Regions from separate parts of the Pseudomonas sp. H11T01 genome, predicted to be linked through region 2. Evidence: predicted binding sites of a transcription regulator. Region 2 holds the regulator's gene; the other holds the start of a gene.
The links. The regulator sigma-54, encoded in region 2, starts transcription at its own class of promoters, with help from an activator protein. The targets are predictions, from matches to a motif close to ANTGGCATNNANNTTGCTNT.

Region 1: the regulator sigma-54 is predicted to act here: its motif matches at 4,595-4,614, upstream of flgB (flagellar basal body rod protein FlgB).

What each region holds. Positions count from the first base shown of each region.
Region 1 covers NZ_JBLYED010000048.1:6,817-14,874, forward strand. The annotation lists gene ACN1C3_RS32685 (TylF/MycF/NovP-related O-methyltransferase) at 1-58, shown strand, start outside; gene ACN1C3_RS32690 (multidrug/biocide efflux PACE transporter) at 140-580, opposite strand; gene ACN1C3_RS32695 (LysR family transcriptional regulator) at 670-1,524, shown strand; gene flgE (flagellar hook protein FlgE) at 1,601-2,926, opposite strand; gene flgD (flagellar hook assembly protein FlgD) at 2,957-3,682, opposite strand; gene flgC (flagellar basal body rod protein FlgC) at 3,698-4,141, opposite strand; gene flgB (flagellar basal body rod protein FlgB) at 4,145-4,552, opposite strand; gene cheR (protein-glutamate O-methyltransferase CheR) at 4,912-5,739, opposite strand; gene ACN1C3_RS32725 (chemotaxis protein CheV) at 5,785-6,717, opposite strand; gene flgA (flagellar basal body P-ring formation chaperone FlgA) at 6,796-7,566, shown strand; gene flgM (flagellar biosynthesis anti-sigma factor FlgM) at 7,713-8,039, shown strand.
Region 2 covers NZ_JBLYED010000019.1:71,535-79,592, forward strand. The annotation lists gene yjgA (ribosome biogenesis factor YjgA) at 9-533, opposite strand; gene pmbA (metalloprotease PmbA) at 642-1,988, shown strand; gene ACN1C3_RS23330 (HPr family phosphocarrier protein) at 2,137-2,412, opposite strand; gene rapZ (RNase adapter RapZ) at 2,428-3,285, opposite strand; gene ptsN (PTS IIA-like nitrogen regulatory protein PtsN) at 3,288-3,752, opposite strand; gene hpf (ribosome hibernation-promoting factor, HPF/YfiA family) at 3,765-4,073, opposite strand; gene ACN1C3_RS23350 (RNA polymerase factor sigma-54) at 4,191-5,684, opposite strand; gene lptB (LPS export ABC transporter ATP-binding protein) at 5,868-6,593, opposite strand; gene lptA (lipopolysaccharide transport periplasmic protein LptA) at 6,593-7,138, opposite strand; gene lptC (LPS export ABC transporter periplasmic protein LptC) at 7,125-7,697, opposite strand; gene ACN1C3_RS23370 (KdsC family phosphatase) at 7,705-8,058, opposite strand, start outside.

The DNA of each region.
Region 1 (8,058 bases), on a different contig from region 2:
CAAGATCGAACTCAAACGCCTGCCGTTCGATTCTTGCGTGGGTTACTTCCACATCTGATCGGCTCCCAAAGCCTCGCTCTTGCAGGAGCGAGGCTAAGTTAAGCGAACGCTATCCTTGTGGGTGCAGCGTTTTTGCCTGTCATCCGCGACATGGCTCTCGGCGCACCATCACCCGCTCGCGCACCACGTCATACCCCCAGTGATAGACGTAGGTGTAGGGCAGGAAAAACAGCAGCACGCCGATGTCCAGGATCAGTGCCTGCAACAGGCTGATGTTCAGCCACCAGGCCACTAGCGGCACGCTGACGATGACCAGACCGCCTTCGAACAGCAACGCATGCAACAGGCGGGTCCAGCCGTTCTGGGCCATGGCGAAACGCTCGCGCATGCGGTCGAACATGCCATTGAAGAGCACGTTCCAGCCCAGCGCGATAAAGCAGTTGGCGATGGTCACCACGCCCATGTCGAGCAACGGCTTGTCCATCAACCAGGCGAACAGCGGCGTACACATCAACACCGCGAATACTTCAAAGCCGATGGCCTGGAAAACCCGTTCAGTCAGGGATTTTGGGGTACTCATGATCAATCTCTCTGGGTAACGATGGTTGCCATCATTGCCCACCAGACCGATACTTCATAACCAATAACCATCGATCAGAGCGATAGTTCATGGCCTCTCACGAAGTATTGCTGGCTTTTGTCCAGGCCGCGACCCAAGGCTCGTTCTCTGCGGCCGCACGCAAGCTGGGCAAGAGCCAATCGACCATCAGCGCGGCCGTCGCCAGCCTGGAAATCGACTTGGACGTGATCCTGTTCGATCGCAGCAGCCGCAAGCCCAGCCTGACCCCGGCCGGGCATGTGATGCTGCAGCGTGCCGAAGATATTTTGGCCGCCACCAGTCGCCTGGAAATGGCCGCCAGCCAGTTGTCGCAAGGCTTCGAACCGAAGCTGACCGTGGCCATTTCCGACACCTATCAGTCCGACCGTTTCGAGGCGAGCCTGAGCGCGTTCGAGCAGCGTTACCCGGACCTGGAACTCGAATGCCTGATCGCCGAATGCGACGATCTGATCGCGCTGGTCCAGCGTGGTCGGGCGCAGATTGCCTTCGCCGAGATGCAATCGAGCTACCCGGCAGACCTTGCCAGTTCGACGGTCGACGAACGCACGGAAATCGCGCTGTTTGTGTCTCGTGACCATCCACTGGCTGCGTTGAACAAGGTCGACAAGGACACCTTGCAACAACACCGCGAGTTGCGTTTGGCGACCATCGTCAACCCCTACGAAACCCGCGCGCAGGGCCGGGTCTGGTCGGCGCCAAGTTACTTGATGCTGCTGGAAATGGCTCAGCGGGGGTTCGGCTGGGCACCACTGCCGCGCTGGCTGGTGGGCCGCTTTGGTGCCGGCTCGCTTCAGGAACTCAACGTGCGCGGCTGGCCGCGACCGGTGGCGGTAGATGCGTTGTGGTCGCGTCTGCATCCGCCAGGACCGGCGGGGAGTTGGTTGCTGGGGAAGATGTTGGAGTGATGCAGCTCTTTAATATCACCCACAAAAAACCCCTGCATCGAGGGGCTTTTTGTGAAGCAGTATCAGCAAGCAGACATCAGGCCATCTGAATGATGGTCTGCATGATGGTGCTTTGGGTCGAGATGGTTTTGGCGTTGGCCTGGTAGTTACTTTGTGCCTTGATCAAGTCCACCAACTCGTTGGTCAGGTTGACGTTGGACTCTTCCAGGGAGTTGGAAACCACTGAACCCAAGGTGCCGGTTTCTGGAGCATCGTAGCCTGGGATACCCGAAGCGAACGTTTCTTTCCAGCTGGTACCGCCCACTGCCTGCAAACCCTGCTCGTTGGTGAAGCTGGCCAATGAAATCTGACCAATAGCCTTGTTCTGGCTGTTGCTGAAGTTGGCGAACAGAGTGCCAGTGCCGTCGATGGTCAGGTTGGTGATCTGGCCTGTGGCGTAGCCGTCCTGAGTCGGCAGCGAACGCGCGGTATCGGCGTTGAACTGGGTGGTCTTGGTCATATCAATCGCCACGCCACTGGCGTTCGCACTCGCGCCGTTGGCTGTCCAGACGCCGCCGGTCACAGTACCTGGCACCCAACCTGATAATTGCAGGCTGTTGGTCGGGTTAGGCGCTACCGGAGTAGCAGGTGGAGTGGCCACCGAAACAAGCTGACCTACCGAATCGAAGGTCATGGTCGACGCCACCGGATCTGTAGCCCCACCCACCGTCGGTGCAGAGCCGTCCGGGTTGCGACCATCCACCAGGGTGTAGGTCTGCCAGGTATTGGAAGCAGTCTTGACCATGTACTGGTCCATGGTGTGCTGGTTGCCCTGGCTGTCGTAGATCGGCGTGCTGAAGGACTTGGTGTAGGTGTCGACCTTACTCGGATCGAATGGCAGCGCGACCTGGTCGATAGACGCTGCGGTCGAGCTCAGATTGATGGTCGACGTTACCGCACCAGTAGCCTTTGGTGAAAGGTTAGAGGTATCGATCCGCAAGTCAGTCATCACGCCGTTGACGATCTTGCCGTTGGCATCCACACCGTAACCTTGCAGACGGGAGGTGCCGGCGGTGTTGGTGATGTAGCCGTCCTTGTCGGTCTTGAACGTACCGGCGCGGGTGTAGGTCAGCGAGCCGCTATCGCTCATGACGAAGAAACCGGCACCCTGGATGCCCATGTCCAGTACGTTGCCGGTGTTGTTCACATCTCCCTGACCGAACTGCTGGGAAACGGCGGCCAGGCTGACCCCATTGCCCACACTCTTGTTGCCGGAACCCAGCTTGGTGGCCGAGTAGACATCGGCGAACTCTGCACGGGACGATTTGAAGCCGGTGGTAGCGACGTTGGCAATGTTGTTGCCGGTAACGTCCAGTTGTTTGTTGGCTGCATAGAGACCGCTAAGGCCGATATTGAAAGACATATTCCTCTCCTTGTGCCGCGTTAGTCGGCTCTATAGGCCAATAGTTTGTACTTTGGACAGGGCAACAGCGCCCAGGCCTGCGAGGTTGAGCATCATCTCGCCGCCGGTTTGACTCAGGGTCACGCTGTTGACGGTCGCAGGCAGATAAGTGACCAGGTCGGTTGTGGTGTTATCGATGGAAGCACTTGCCTTGAAGGTGTAAGTGCCCGGATCAACCTTCGCGCCCGATGAGTCGGTGCCGTCCCAAACGAAGGTGGCATTGCCCGCGGACTGGCTACCCAGGTCGATGGTTTTCACCGTCTTGCCGTCTTTATCATTGATGGTCACGGTAGCGCCGGCAACGGACGCCGGGATCACTGCCGTGCCTGTCAGACTCTTGGTCGTATCGACATAAGCCGATCCGGTTTGTGCAACCACCGAACGCCCCACCAACGAAGAGGCTTGCAAGGCCTGCGACGACTTGTAGCTGCTGGAAAGCGAGGTGACCGAGTCGTTCAGCTTGGTAATACCTTCCAGGCTACTGAACTGTGCCAACTGGGCCACGAACGCACCGTTGTCCTGCGGACTGAGCGGGTTCTGGTTTTTCAGCTGAGTCACCAGCAATTGCAGGAAAGCGTCTTTACCTAACGCCTTATTGCCGGTTGCACTGCCGGTCGCGGCCGCCAAACCATCAGTGGTGCTAGTGGTGGTGGTCTTGGAGGAGTTGGCGAGAATCTGGTTGAGAGTCAGGCCACTGGTGGTATCGGTAACACTCATCTGAGTCGCCCCTTATCACTGACCGAGGGTCAGGACCTTCTGCATCATGGTTTTGGCGGTATTCATCATTTCTGCGTTGGTCTGGAACGAACGACTGGCAGAAATCATGTCAGCCATTTCCTCAACCACGTTGACGTTCGGGTAGTAGACATAACCCTTGGCGTCAGCAGAGGGGTGGTTAGGCTCGTAACGCGCTTCGAGGTTGCTTTGGTCTTCGACCACACCCAGCACTTGCACGCCTTGGCCGGCGCCGTCCTGGTTCTGGAACAACGAATCGCTGCCACCGCTCTGCCCGCCCTGGAACATGGTGGCGAACACTGGGTGACGGGCACGGTAGGTCTGGTCGATGCTCGAAGAGACGGTCTCGGCGTTGGCGATGTTACTGGCGACGGTGTTCAAGCGAGTGGTTTGAGCACTCATGCCGCTGCCGGCAATATTGAAAACACTGGCTAGAGACATGAATTACTCTCCGCGCAGGGCTGACACCAGCCCTTTGAATTTGCTGTTGAGCAGTGTGAAGCTGGCCTGGAAGTTGACCGCGTTTTCCGCGTAGTTCGACTGTTCCAGTTGGGCGTCCACGGTGTTTTGGTCAATCGACGGTTGCATCGGTGTGCGATACAGCAACGACTCGTCGCCATTGCCCAGACCTTCGGCTTCGATATGACGGCTATTGGTCATGTTCAAGGCGAAAGTGCCGCTCTTGGTCTTTTCATTCTGCGCGGCAAGCACGGCAGAGAAGTCCAGATCCCGAGCCTTGTAGTTCGGGGTGTCGGCGTTGGCAATGTTGTTGGCCAGAACTTCGGCTCGCTGAGCGCGAAAGCCCAGAGCTTGTTCATGGATACCGAGCGCTTTATCGAAGCTGATGCTCATGTCGGGTGACCTTCGGGTGACCAGTTTTTTCGTACGGTGAACATAGCAAGCGTCATGCCAATTAGCGAAAGCCCGTAAACCGGGGCTTTGCGGGCATCGGCAAAGCGGCAATGCCAGAAAAGCGGCAACTGATTTCCGCCACCTGCCGCTTTTCTGCCGCTGCCCAAAGGCAATGACTACCCCTGTGGGAGCGGGCTTGCTCGCGATGCAGGCGCCTCGGTGCATCAGAAACTCCGCGTCATCGTTCATCGCGAGCAAGCCCGCTCCCACATTGGATCGTGGAACTCGCACAGAAAATCGGCGGGCATAAAAAAACGGGAGCCCCTGAGGACTCCCGTTTTTTTATGACGCCGAACGAATCACTTCGCCTGGTAAATAATCCCGGGGCTGCACTGAACCATCTGGTAGTGATCCGGCAAGCCATTGAGCGCTTCGGAAGCGCCGAGGAACAGATAGCCGCCGCGCTTCAAGGTGCCGTGAATCCGCAGCAGGATGTCCTTCTTCACCTCAGCAGAGAAGTAGATCAGCACGTTGCGGCAGAACACGATGTCGAACTTGCCGAGGCTCGCATAGCTGTCCAGCAGGTTGAACGAGCGGAACTCCACCCGGCTCTTGATCGGTGCCTTGATCGCCCAACGCCCTGCCCCTTTGGGGTCGAAGTAGCGCTGAAGCCGCTCTGGAGAGAGGCCCCGGCCCAGAGCCAGGCTGTCGTATTCACCGGTCTTGCAATTGTTCAGCATGGTGCCGGACAAATCAGTGGCAACGATCTGCACACCCATTTTCAGCTGACCCATGTTGGTCCGCTCGAACTCATCGATCGACATGGACAGCGAGTAGGGTTCCTGCCCCGACGAGCAGGCCGCCGACCAGATCCGCAAACGCTGACCAGGACTGGCCTTGATCGACTCGGGCAGGACTTTGTTCTTCAAGACTTCAAACGGATAGGTGTCACGAAACCAGAGGGTTTCGTTGGTGGTCATGGCATCCACCACCATCTCGCGCAAACCACTGCGCGGCTGAGTCTGAATACGTTGAACCAGCTCACCCAAGGATTTGATGCCCTGCTGTTCCATCAGTTTATTGAGACGGCTCGACACCAGATATTGCTTATTTTCACCGAGCAAAATGCCACAGGCTTTTTCCAGGAAGACCCGGAACTGTTCGAAATCCAAATTACCCGTAGACAATGGTACCGCCTCTTAAATCGTGTTGACTGCCAGGAGCAAACGCCCCTAGCTGTTATCTGCTGCCTTGATCCGGTCGACTACCCGGGATGCCAGGTCATCAGGACGGAATTTGGCAAGGAAGTCATCGGCACCGACCTTCTTCACCATCGCCTGATTGAACACACCCGACAACGAAGTATGCAGGATGATATGCAGCTTTTGCATGCGTGGGTCGCTGCGGATCTCGGCCGTGAGCGTGTAACCGTCCATTTCGGGCATCTCGATGTCGGAAATCATCATCAAGAATTCTTCTTCCGGTTTCTTGCCCTCGTCGACCAACTTACGCAAGTAATCCAGCGCCTGTCGGCCGTCGTTCAACGCCACGACATCGACTCCGATCGTCTGCAGGCAACGCGTGACTTGCTTGCGCGCGACCGACGAATCGTCGACCGTCAGCACCCGCAGAGAAATGGCTTTGTGCTGGGTTTCGACGTCCACCACACCAAACGAAATGACTTCCGAGGTCGGCGCTACTTCCGCCAGAACTTTCTCGACATCGATGATTTCGACTAACTGATTGTCGACCCGGGTCACCGCCGTCAAGTAATGATCGCGACCCGTGCCCTTGGGCGGCGGATGGATCTCCTCCCAGTTCATGTTGACGATGCGCTCGACCGAGCGGACCAAAAAGCCCTGAGTCTTGGTGTTGTACTCCGTGATGATCACGAAGGGATTGCTTTGATCTTTCAAACCACCCGAGCCGGTCGCCATTGCCAGATCAAGGATCGGAATGGTCGCCCCCCGAATATTTGCGACACCGCACACGACAGGATTGGATTTAGGCAACAGGGTCAGTTTGGGGCATTGCAGCACCTCCCGAACCTTGAACACGTTGATCCCATACAGCTGCTGGCCGTCAAGACGGAACAACAACAGCTCAAGGCGATTCTGCCCCACCAGTTGCGTGCGCTGGTTTACCGAATCCATTACACCAGCCATGCCCAGACTCCTACACCAACGCTTAAGATCCGACGCGCATTCATTGCTAAACGGCACGGGGCTTGCTTTTTAACCGCTATGAACGAAAAAACGACACTTTTCCGACACCTGACTTCCCGGACATCAAAGTACCGAAAATTACTTTGCGCGTTGTCAGCGCTGTGCTTTTTCAACGTTGGCAGCCTTGCCTTTGCTGACTCGGTCACCTTGCCTGATCTGCTTATCGGCGTCACTCAAGGCTTTCTTGAGTTCACCGTTGAAGATTATTTGGCGACCAGCCAGACCCAGGGACGCTACGAAATCCAGGTCAACCAGCTCGATCCTCGCTTGCGCATGCCGTTATGCGACAAGGAATTGACAGCGACGCTGGAGAGTCCGGCTCAGCCTCTGGGGCGTGTCACCGTAAAGGTGCGTTGCGACGGAGCCTCACCCTGGACCGTCTTCGTTCCCGCTCAAGTGCGCCTGTTTCGAGAAGTCGTTACCACCACTCGCCCCCTTAAACGCACCGGAATCATCGAGCCCGAGGACGTCGCGTTACGCGAGCGGGACATCAGTCAGATCAATCAGGGCTATCTGACATCGGTCGATCAAGCCATTGGTCAGAAACTCGTCCGACCAATGGTCACCGACCAAGTCATTACCCTTGTCCACATGGAACAAGCGGAGGTCGTTCGCAAAGGCGATCAAGTGGTGATCTCCGCCCGCAGCGGCACGCTCAATGTACGAATGCCCGGCGAAGCCCTGTCCAACGGCGGTCTGAGCGAACAGATCAGGGTCAAGAATCTGAACTCTCAACGGGTGATCAAAGCGCGTGTGACCGCCCCGGGCCAGGTTGAAGTCACCATGTAGAGAACTGGCGCTGTGCTAAAGCGTTCCCTAAACTGTGCCTCAAGCAGGGCAAGCGCCGCTGCGCGCTTACCCATAATTGAGCCTAAAGTTTTTCCGGGTATGGCCGAAAACATGGCAAGCGTCCAAATACCCAGAGGTTTTCTATTATGGTCATCGATTTCAGCCGGTTAAATAGCCCCCCCTCACCCACCAGCAGTACGCGTACCAGCGGCAGCAAGGAAACCGGCGATGCCGGTAAATCCGCGCCGGTGAATACCCCGGCCGAACAGGCCAGTACCAGCAAAAGCGGGGAATCGGTCCACCTCAGTAATGAGGCTCAACAGTTGCAGAAGGTCACTGACAAGCTGCGCGATCAACCTGCTGTCGACAAAGCCCGCGTGGCCGAGTTGAAGCAAGCGATTGCCGATGGCAGCTATAAAGTCGACAGCAACCGTGTAGCCAGCAAACTGCTCAACTTCGAAGCCCAGCGCTAGCCAAAGGCCTGCGCCAGGC
Region 2 (8,058 bases):
GTCGAAGACTAACGCAGACCGCGTTGTGTCTCGTCCAGCTCACGGATGTACTTGAAGATTTTTCGGCTGGCAGCAGGTGGCTTGCTTTGCGCAAGTTCATGCTGGGCCTGACGGATCAAGGAACGCATTTGCTGGCGATCCGCGTCCGGGTAGTCGATGACGAACTTCTCCAGGACGCCGTCATCGCCCGCGATCAAGCGATCGCGCCAACGTTCAAGGCCGTGGAAACGTTCGTTGTACTGCCGAGTGGAGGCATCGAGTTGATCAAGCAACATCAGAATGGCGTCAGTGTCCTGATCGCGCATCAGTTTGCCGATGAACATGAGGTGCCGTTTACGCGCGATATTCGCGGTGTGCTTGGGCGCATCGTTCAGAGCCCGGCGCAAGGCGTCGGTCAATGGTAGTTTTGCCAGCAAGTCAGGCTTGAGTGTTGTAAGGCGCTCGCCAAGATCAACCAGAGCATGCAGCTCACGTTTGACCTGGGATTTGCTTTTTTCTCCCCCGTCGAGGGAGTCGTCGTAAGAATCAACCATGGTGGCAGTCCGCAAAGAAACGCCGCCATGATAACCAGTCGGGGGCCGCTTGTCCGGCCCGGTCGCTCGAAGGCCTTAACCGAAAGCAGAATTTGAGTGGAGAACACCATGAGTGCAGCAGAAAGCGTCGGCCCACAAGCTTTGCCGGCACTGCAGGAACAAGTCGAGCAGATCATCGCCGAGGCTAAACGCCAGGGCGCCAGCGCCTGCGAAGTCGCAGTGTCTCTGGAGCAGGGTCTGTCGACCTCGGTTCGCCAGCGGGAAGTCGAAACCGTTGAGTTCAACCGTGACCAGGGCTTTGGCATCACCTTGTATGTCGGCCAGCGCAAAGGCTCGGCCAGCACCTCGGCCAGCGGTCCGGAGGCGATTCGCGAAACCGTCGCCGCCGCTCTGGCCATCGCAAAACACACTTCGGAAGATGAAAGCTCGGGTCTGGCTGATGCCGCCTTGATGGCCAAGGACTTGCCGGATTTCGACCTGTTCCATGCCTGGGACATCACGCCGGAACAAGCCATCGAGCAGGCATTGGCCTGTGAAGCGGCAGCGTTTGCCACCGACAGCCGGATCAAGAACGCCGATGGCACCACCCTGAGCACCCATCAGGGCTGCCGTGTGTATGGCAACAGTCACGGGTTTATCGGCGGTTACGCGTCGACCCGACACAGCCTGAGCTGCGTGATGATCGCCGAAGCCGACGGTCAGATGCAGCGTGATTACTGGTATGACGTGAATCGCCAGGGCGAATTGCTCGCGGATCCGGTCAGCATCGGCCAGCGTGCTGCGCAACGGGCGGCGAGCCGTCTGGGGTCACGTCCGGTTCCCACCTGCGAAGTGCCGGTGCTGTTTTCCGCAGAACTGGCCGGTGGTCTGTTCGGCAGCTTCCTCGGGGCGATCTCCGGCGGCAACCTGTACCGCAAATCGTCGTTCCTCGAAGGCACACTGGGTCAGCGGTTGTTCCCGGAATGGTTGACCCTGGATGAGCGCCCGCACTTGATGCGTGGCCTGGCCAGCTCGGCGTTCGATGGCGACGGTCTGGCGACTTACGCCAAGCCTTTCGTTGAAAACGGCCATTTGGTTTCTTACGTGCTGGGCACTTACTCCGGTCGCAAACTGGGCATGCCAAGCACCGCCAACGCTGGCGGCGTACATAACCTGTTCGTCACCCATGGCGACGAAGACCAGGCTGCGTTGTTGCGTCGGATGGGACGCGGTCTGTTGGTCACTGAGTTGATGGGCCAGGGCTTGAACATGGTTACCGGCGATTATTCCCGTGGTGCTGCGGGCTTCTGGGTGGAAAACGGCGAGATCCAGTTCGCTGTGCAGGAAGTGACCATTGCCGGCAACATGCGCGATATGTTCCAGCAGATTGTCGCGGTCGGTAATGACCTGGAACTGCGCAGCAATATCCGCACGGGTTCGGTGTTAATCGAGCGGATGACTGTCGCCGGTAGCTAAACGGCCACAGCTTCAAAAAAAGGCACGTCATCCAATGGGTGACGCGCCTTTTTTTGTTGGAGGTCTGTGCATCGGGTTTTGTTTGATGATGGTGATGGATACAGCGTTGGCGTAGTGGAGCGTTGCGTAGACAAGGGCGAGCCTACTTTTACTCGCCTTCGTCGAAGTAGCGGTTGATCAAATCGACCAACGCGTCTAACGCTTCCTGCTCTTGCTCACCTTCAGTGAGGAGATGGATTTTGGTGCCTTTGCCAGCAGCCAGCATCATCATGGCCATGATGCTTTTACCGTCGACCGTGGAATCGGGCGTGCGTCCTACTCTGATCGTGCAATCCTTGAACTGACCGGCGACGCCGACGAACTTGGCAGATGCTCGGGCATGTAAACCCAGCTTGTTGATAATTTCAATTTCCAGAGCGGGCATCGCGGTGTGGATCCTTTAGCTTAGGTCGCGGTGGCGAACCTGGACGTTCTTCAGGGACTTTTGCAGAGCCTGGCCCAGACGTTCGGTCAGGTAGACGGAGCGGTGATGCCCGCCGGTGCAGCCAATGGCGATGGTGACGTAAGCGCGGTTGCTGGCGGCAAAACGGGGCAGCCACTTCAGCAGATAGGTAGAGATATCCTGGAACATTTCTTCGACGTCCGGTTGTGCGGCCAGATAGTCGGCAACCGGCTGATCCAGCCCGGACTGATCGCGCAACTCCGGTTTCCAGTACGGATTGGGTAAGCAACGCACGTCGAACACCAGGTCGGCGTCGACCGGCATACCGCGCTTGAAACCGAAAGATTCGACCAGAAATGCTGTGCCGGGCTCCGGCTGGTTCAGCAGGCGAAGCTTGATAGTGTCGCGCAGCTGATACAGGTTCAGATGGGTGGTGTTGACCTTCAGATCAGCGAGGTCAGCAATCGGCCCAAGCAGGTTGGTTTCATCGTCAATGGCTTCGGCGAGAGATCGATTGGCGTTGCTCAGGGGATGGCGTCGACGGGTCTCCGAGAAGCGCTTGAGCAGGGTTTCTTCGTCGGCGTCCAGATACAGCACGTCGCATTGGATGTGCCGGCTGCGCACCTCCTCCAGAAGTTCGGGAAAACGCGACAAATGGCTGGGCAAGTTACGGGCGTCAATGGAAACCGCAACCAGCGGTTGTGCCAGTTCAGTGTGAATCAACGCGCGTTCGGCCAGTTCCGGAAGCAGGCCGGCTGGCAGGTTGTCGATGCAGTAGTAACCGTTGTCCTCCAATACATCGAGGGCGGTGCTTTTACCCGAGCCGGAGCGGCCACTGACGATGATCAAGCGCATGATTAGTGACCGTTCTGCTCGTCCAGGACAACCTGGTACAGGGCTTCATTGGTTGCGGCGCTGCGAAGTTTTTCGCGCACTTCCTTGCGGTCCAGCATGCTGGCAATCTGCCGGAGCAGTTCCAGGTGCGCATCGGTAGCGGCTTGCGGGACCAGCAGGACAAACAGCAGGTCGACCGGGGCACCATCGATGGCGTCGAAATCTATGGGGGCGTCCAGGTGCATCAAGGCACTGATGGGCGACTCGCAGCCTTTGAGGCGGCAGTGGGGAATGGCGATGCCGTTGCCAAAACCGGTGGAACCGAGTTTTTCACGGGCAATCAGACTCTCGAAGACATCTTGCATCTCCAGATCCGGCACTTCGCGGCTGATCAGGTTGGCAATTTGTTCAAGGGCGCGCTTTTTACTGCCGCCCGGCACGTTCACCAAAGAACGGCCGGGGGTCAGGATGTTTTCAAGTCGGATCATGGGTTGGGAGTGTTAACGACCTGTTGCGCCCTGGAGGACACTTTGGGTCTTTTCCTTATGCTTTTTGAGTTGGCGATCCAGCTTGTCGGTGAGTGCGTCGATCGCCGCATACATGTCTTCATGCTCGGCGTTGGCGACCACTTCATTGCCGGGGATATGCAAGGTAGCTTCGATTTTCTGCTTCAGCTTCTCGACCGTCATCGTGACTTGCACGTTAGTGATCTTGTCGAAATGCCTTTCCAATCGCTCAAGCTTTTCGCCGATGTAGGCGCGCAGAGGTTCGGTCACTTCCAGTTGGTGTCCACTGATGTTGACTTGCATACAGCTTCTCCTTCGTTGCCAGTGCATAAGGCGGCAGGCTGGTTTGCCTGCCACTAGGCTGTGTCCGAAAACTTTCTGGGTTTTCAAACACACCCTGGAACGCTGTGGCGTGGCCCGTTACATCAACCGCTTGCGTTCGCTCGAAGGCGCGATTCCAAGGGATTCGCGGTACTTGGCGACGGTGCGGCGGGCTACCTGAATGCCTTGTGCCTCCAGTAAACCAGCGATCTTGCTGTCACTCAACGGCTTTTTCTGATTTTCCGCGGCAACCAGTTTTTTGATGATCGCGCGGATCGCCGTGGACGAGCATTCACCGCCTTCAGAGGTACTTACGTGGCTGGAGAAAAAGTATTTCAGTTCGTAGATACCGCGCGGGGTATGCATGAATTTTTGCGTGGTGACCCGCGAAATCGTCGACTCGTGCATGCCGACCGCCTCGGCGATGTCATGCAGCACCAGCGGTTTCATCGCCTCATCGCCGTACTCGAGAAAGCCGCGCTGATGCTCGACGATCTGGGTGGCAACTTTCATCAGGGTTTCGTTGCGACTTTGCAGGCTCTTGATGAACCAGCGGGCTTCCTGCAACTGGTTGCGCATGAAGGTGTTGTCGGCGCTGGTGTCGGCGCGACGCACGAAACCGGCGTACTGCGGGTTGACCCGCAGGCGTGGCACGGATTCCTGATTAAGCTCTACCAGCCAGCGTTCGTTGTCCTTGCGCACGATCACGTCAGGGACGACGTATTCGGCTTCACTGGACTCGATTTGCGAGCCCGGGCGCGGGTTGAGGCTTTGCACCAGCTCGATGATCTGGCGCAGCTCGTCTTCCTTAAGCTTCATGCGGCGCATCAGCTGACTGTAGTCGCGGCTACCGAGCAGGTCGATGAAGTCGATGACCAGGCGTTTTGCCTCAGTCAGCCAAGGTGTTTTGGCTGGCAATTGGCGCAGTTGCAGCAACAGGCACTCGCCCAGGTTGCGCGCACCGATGCCGGCCGGCTCGAATTGTTGGATGCGATGCAGGACGGCTTCAATCTCGTCTAGTTCGATGTCCAGTTCCGGGTCGAAGGCTTCAAGGATTTCCTCGAGGGTCTCGTCCAGGTAGCCCTGATTGTTGATGCAGTCGATCAGGGTTACGGCGATCAGGCGATCGGTGTCGGACATAGGCGCGAGGTTGAGTTGCCAGAGCAAATGGCTCTGCAGGCTCTCACCAGCCGATGTGCGGGTGGTGAAGTCCCACTCGTCGTCATCGTTGCTCGGCAGGCTGCTGGCGCTGGTCTGGTAGACATCTTCCCAGGCAGTGTCGACCGGCAGTTCGTTAGGGATACGCTCGTTCCAGTCGCCTTCCTCGAGGTTATCCACTGTCGGGGCGGATTCCTGGTAGGAAGGTTCCTGAACATCTGCGTTGGGTTTCTGCTCGACGTTGTCGGCCAGAGGGTCGGTGTTATCGAAGTCGTCGCCCTCTTCCTGGCGTTCGAGCATCGGATTGGACTCCAGTGCCTCCTGAATTTCCTGTTGCAGGTCCAGGGTCGACAATTGGAGCAGGCGGATGGCCTGTTGCAGCTGCGGTGTCATCGTCAGCTGCTGGCCCATTCTCAAGACTAGCGATGGTTTCATGGCAGGGGCTTAACACCTTATTCGCCGGCGCGCATGCGCCATCCACTACAGGGCGCCGAAGCGCCAAACATAAGCAAATTATATGCCTGAAACTGGAGTGTTTGCCTAGAGCGCTGTAACAATAAAATTTTAAAGGATCTTATTGCTACCGACGCTCTGGCGACTAGCCAGGCACCTCAACGCTTACAGGCGGAACTCATGGCCCAGATACACTTCCTTGACCAGTTCGTTGGCCAGGATGGTTTCTGAATCGCCTTCGGCAATCAGTTGGCCGTCATTGACGATGTAAGCGGTCTCGCAGATATCCAGGGTTTCACGGACGTTGTGGTCGGTGATCAGTACGCCGATGCCCTTGGCCTTCAAGTGATAAATGATCTGCTTGATGTCGCCCACGGAGATCGGGTCCACACCGGCAAAAGGTTCGTCGAGCAGGATGAACTTCGGTGCGGTGGCCAAGGCGCGGGCGATTTCCACGCGGCGGCGTTCACCACCGGAGAGGCTCATGCCGAGGTTGTCGCGAATGTGGCTGATGTGGAACTCCTGCAGCAGGCTTTCCAGCTCCTTGCGACGGCCGGCCTTGTCGAGCTCCTTGCGGGTCTCGAGAATGGCCATGATGTTGTCGGCTACCGACAGTTTGCGGAAGATCGATGCTTCTTGCGGAAGATAGCCGATACCTGCCCGTGCACGACCGTGCATCGGCTGGTGGCTGACATCCAGGTCGTCGATCAGGACGCGGCCCTGATCGGCCTGAACCAGTCCGACAATCATGTAGAAACAGGTGGTCTTGCCGGCGCCGTTAGGGCCGAGCAGGCCGACGATCTGGCCGCTGTCGATGGACAGACTGACGTCGCGCACGACCTGACGGCTCTTGTAGCTCTTGGCCAAATGCTGAGCTTTCAGAGTTGCCATTACTGGGCCTTCTGCTCGTCGGTTTTCTTTTTCGGCTGGATGACCATGTCGATCCGCGGGCGTGGAGCCGTGACCGAAGTGCCGGTGGCGCGGCCGGCGTTAGCGACCTGCTTGACGGTGTCGTAGACGATTTTTTCGCCTTCGGTGGTGTTGCCTTCGTTGATCACCTTGGCCCTGTCGATCAGCACGATCCGGTTTTGCGCGGCGTGATACTGAATGGTCACGGCATAACCCTGGACAGGCTTTGGATCTGTCGCCTTCTGCAGCTGTTCGAAGTAAGCCAGGTTGCCCACCGAGGTCACCACGTCGATTTCGCCTGCCGGGGTGCGGGTGATGGTCACGGTATTGCCGGTGATCTTCATCGAACCCTGAGTGATGATGACGTCGCCTTTGTAAGTGGCTATGCCTTGTTTGTCATCGAGTTGGGCGTCGTCGGCCTGAATGCGGATGGGTTGCTGGCTATCAGTCGGCAGAGCCCAGGCGCTCACGCTTCCCAGTGCTGCGCTCAGGCTGAGCAAAATAGGGAGGGTTTTAACGAGCCTCATACTGTCCTCTTACGTTCGATAGCAGGTGCATCCTGCCTTCTTCCAAATACGCTTTCATTCCCTTGCCCGTAGACACGCCACCGGCGCCGTCGATTCTAACGGCTTGCTCGGTCTGCGCATATTGCTTCTGAGGGAATACAGTCATACGACTACTGGTAATAATCGTCGCGCGGTTTTTCTCATCGGTACGTGCAATACGTACTGAATCAATCAATTCAACTTCAGTGCCGTCCGGATTGACCTCGCCGCGTTCGCTCTGGACGTGCCAGGGGAATGTCGTGCCGCGATACATTTGCAGGTCGGGCTTGGTCAGCAACGTCACTTCAGTTGCTTTCAGGTGTTCGACCTTGTCGGAAGTCATTTCGTACTGCAACTTGCCATCGGGCAGGAACTGTACGCTGTGGGCGTTGATGGCGTAGTAGTCAATGGCGCTTTCGTCGACGACCGCCGTCGGCCGCTCCATAAAGCGTTCCGGGCTGATGTTCCAGTAGCCAACGGCCGCGAACAGGGCGGCGATGACTCCGAAAATCAAAATGTTGCGAATCTTTTTGATCGACATAGGGACTCTACAGGTAGGCGGCGTTGGCCGCTTCAAGGCTGCCTTGGGCGCGCAGGATCAACTCGCAAAATTCGCGTGCCGCCCCTTCGCCACCACGGGCCTGTGTAATGCCGTGCGCATGTTCACGGACGAAACTGGCGGCGTTGGCAACAGCCATGCCCAGGCCGACGCGACGAATCACCGGCAGGTCGGGCAGATCGTCACCGAGGTAGGCGACTTGTTCATAGCTTAGGTTGAGTTGAGCAAGAAGCTCGTCGAGTACGACCAGTTTGTCTTCGCGGCCCTGATAAAGATGGGGGATGCCGAGATTTTTCGCGCGACGCTCGACCACTGGGGTCTTGCGGCCGCTGATAATAGCCGT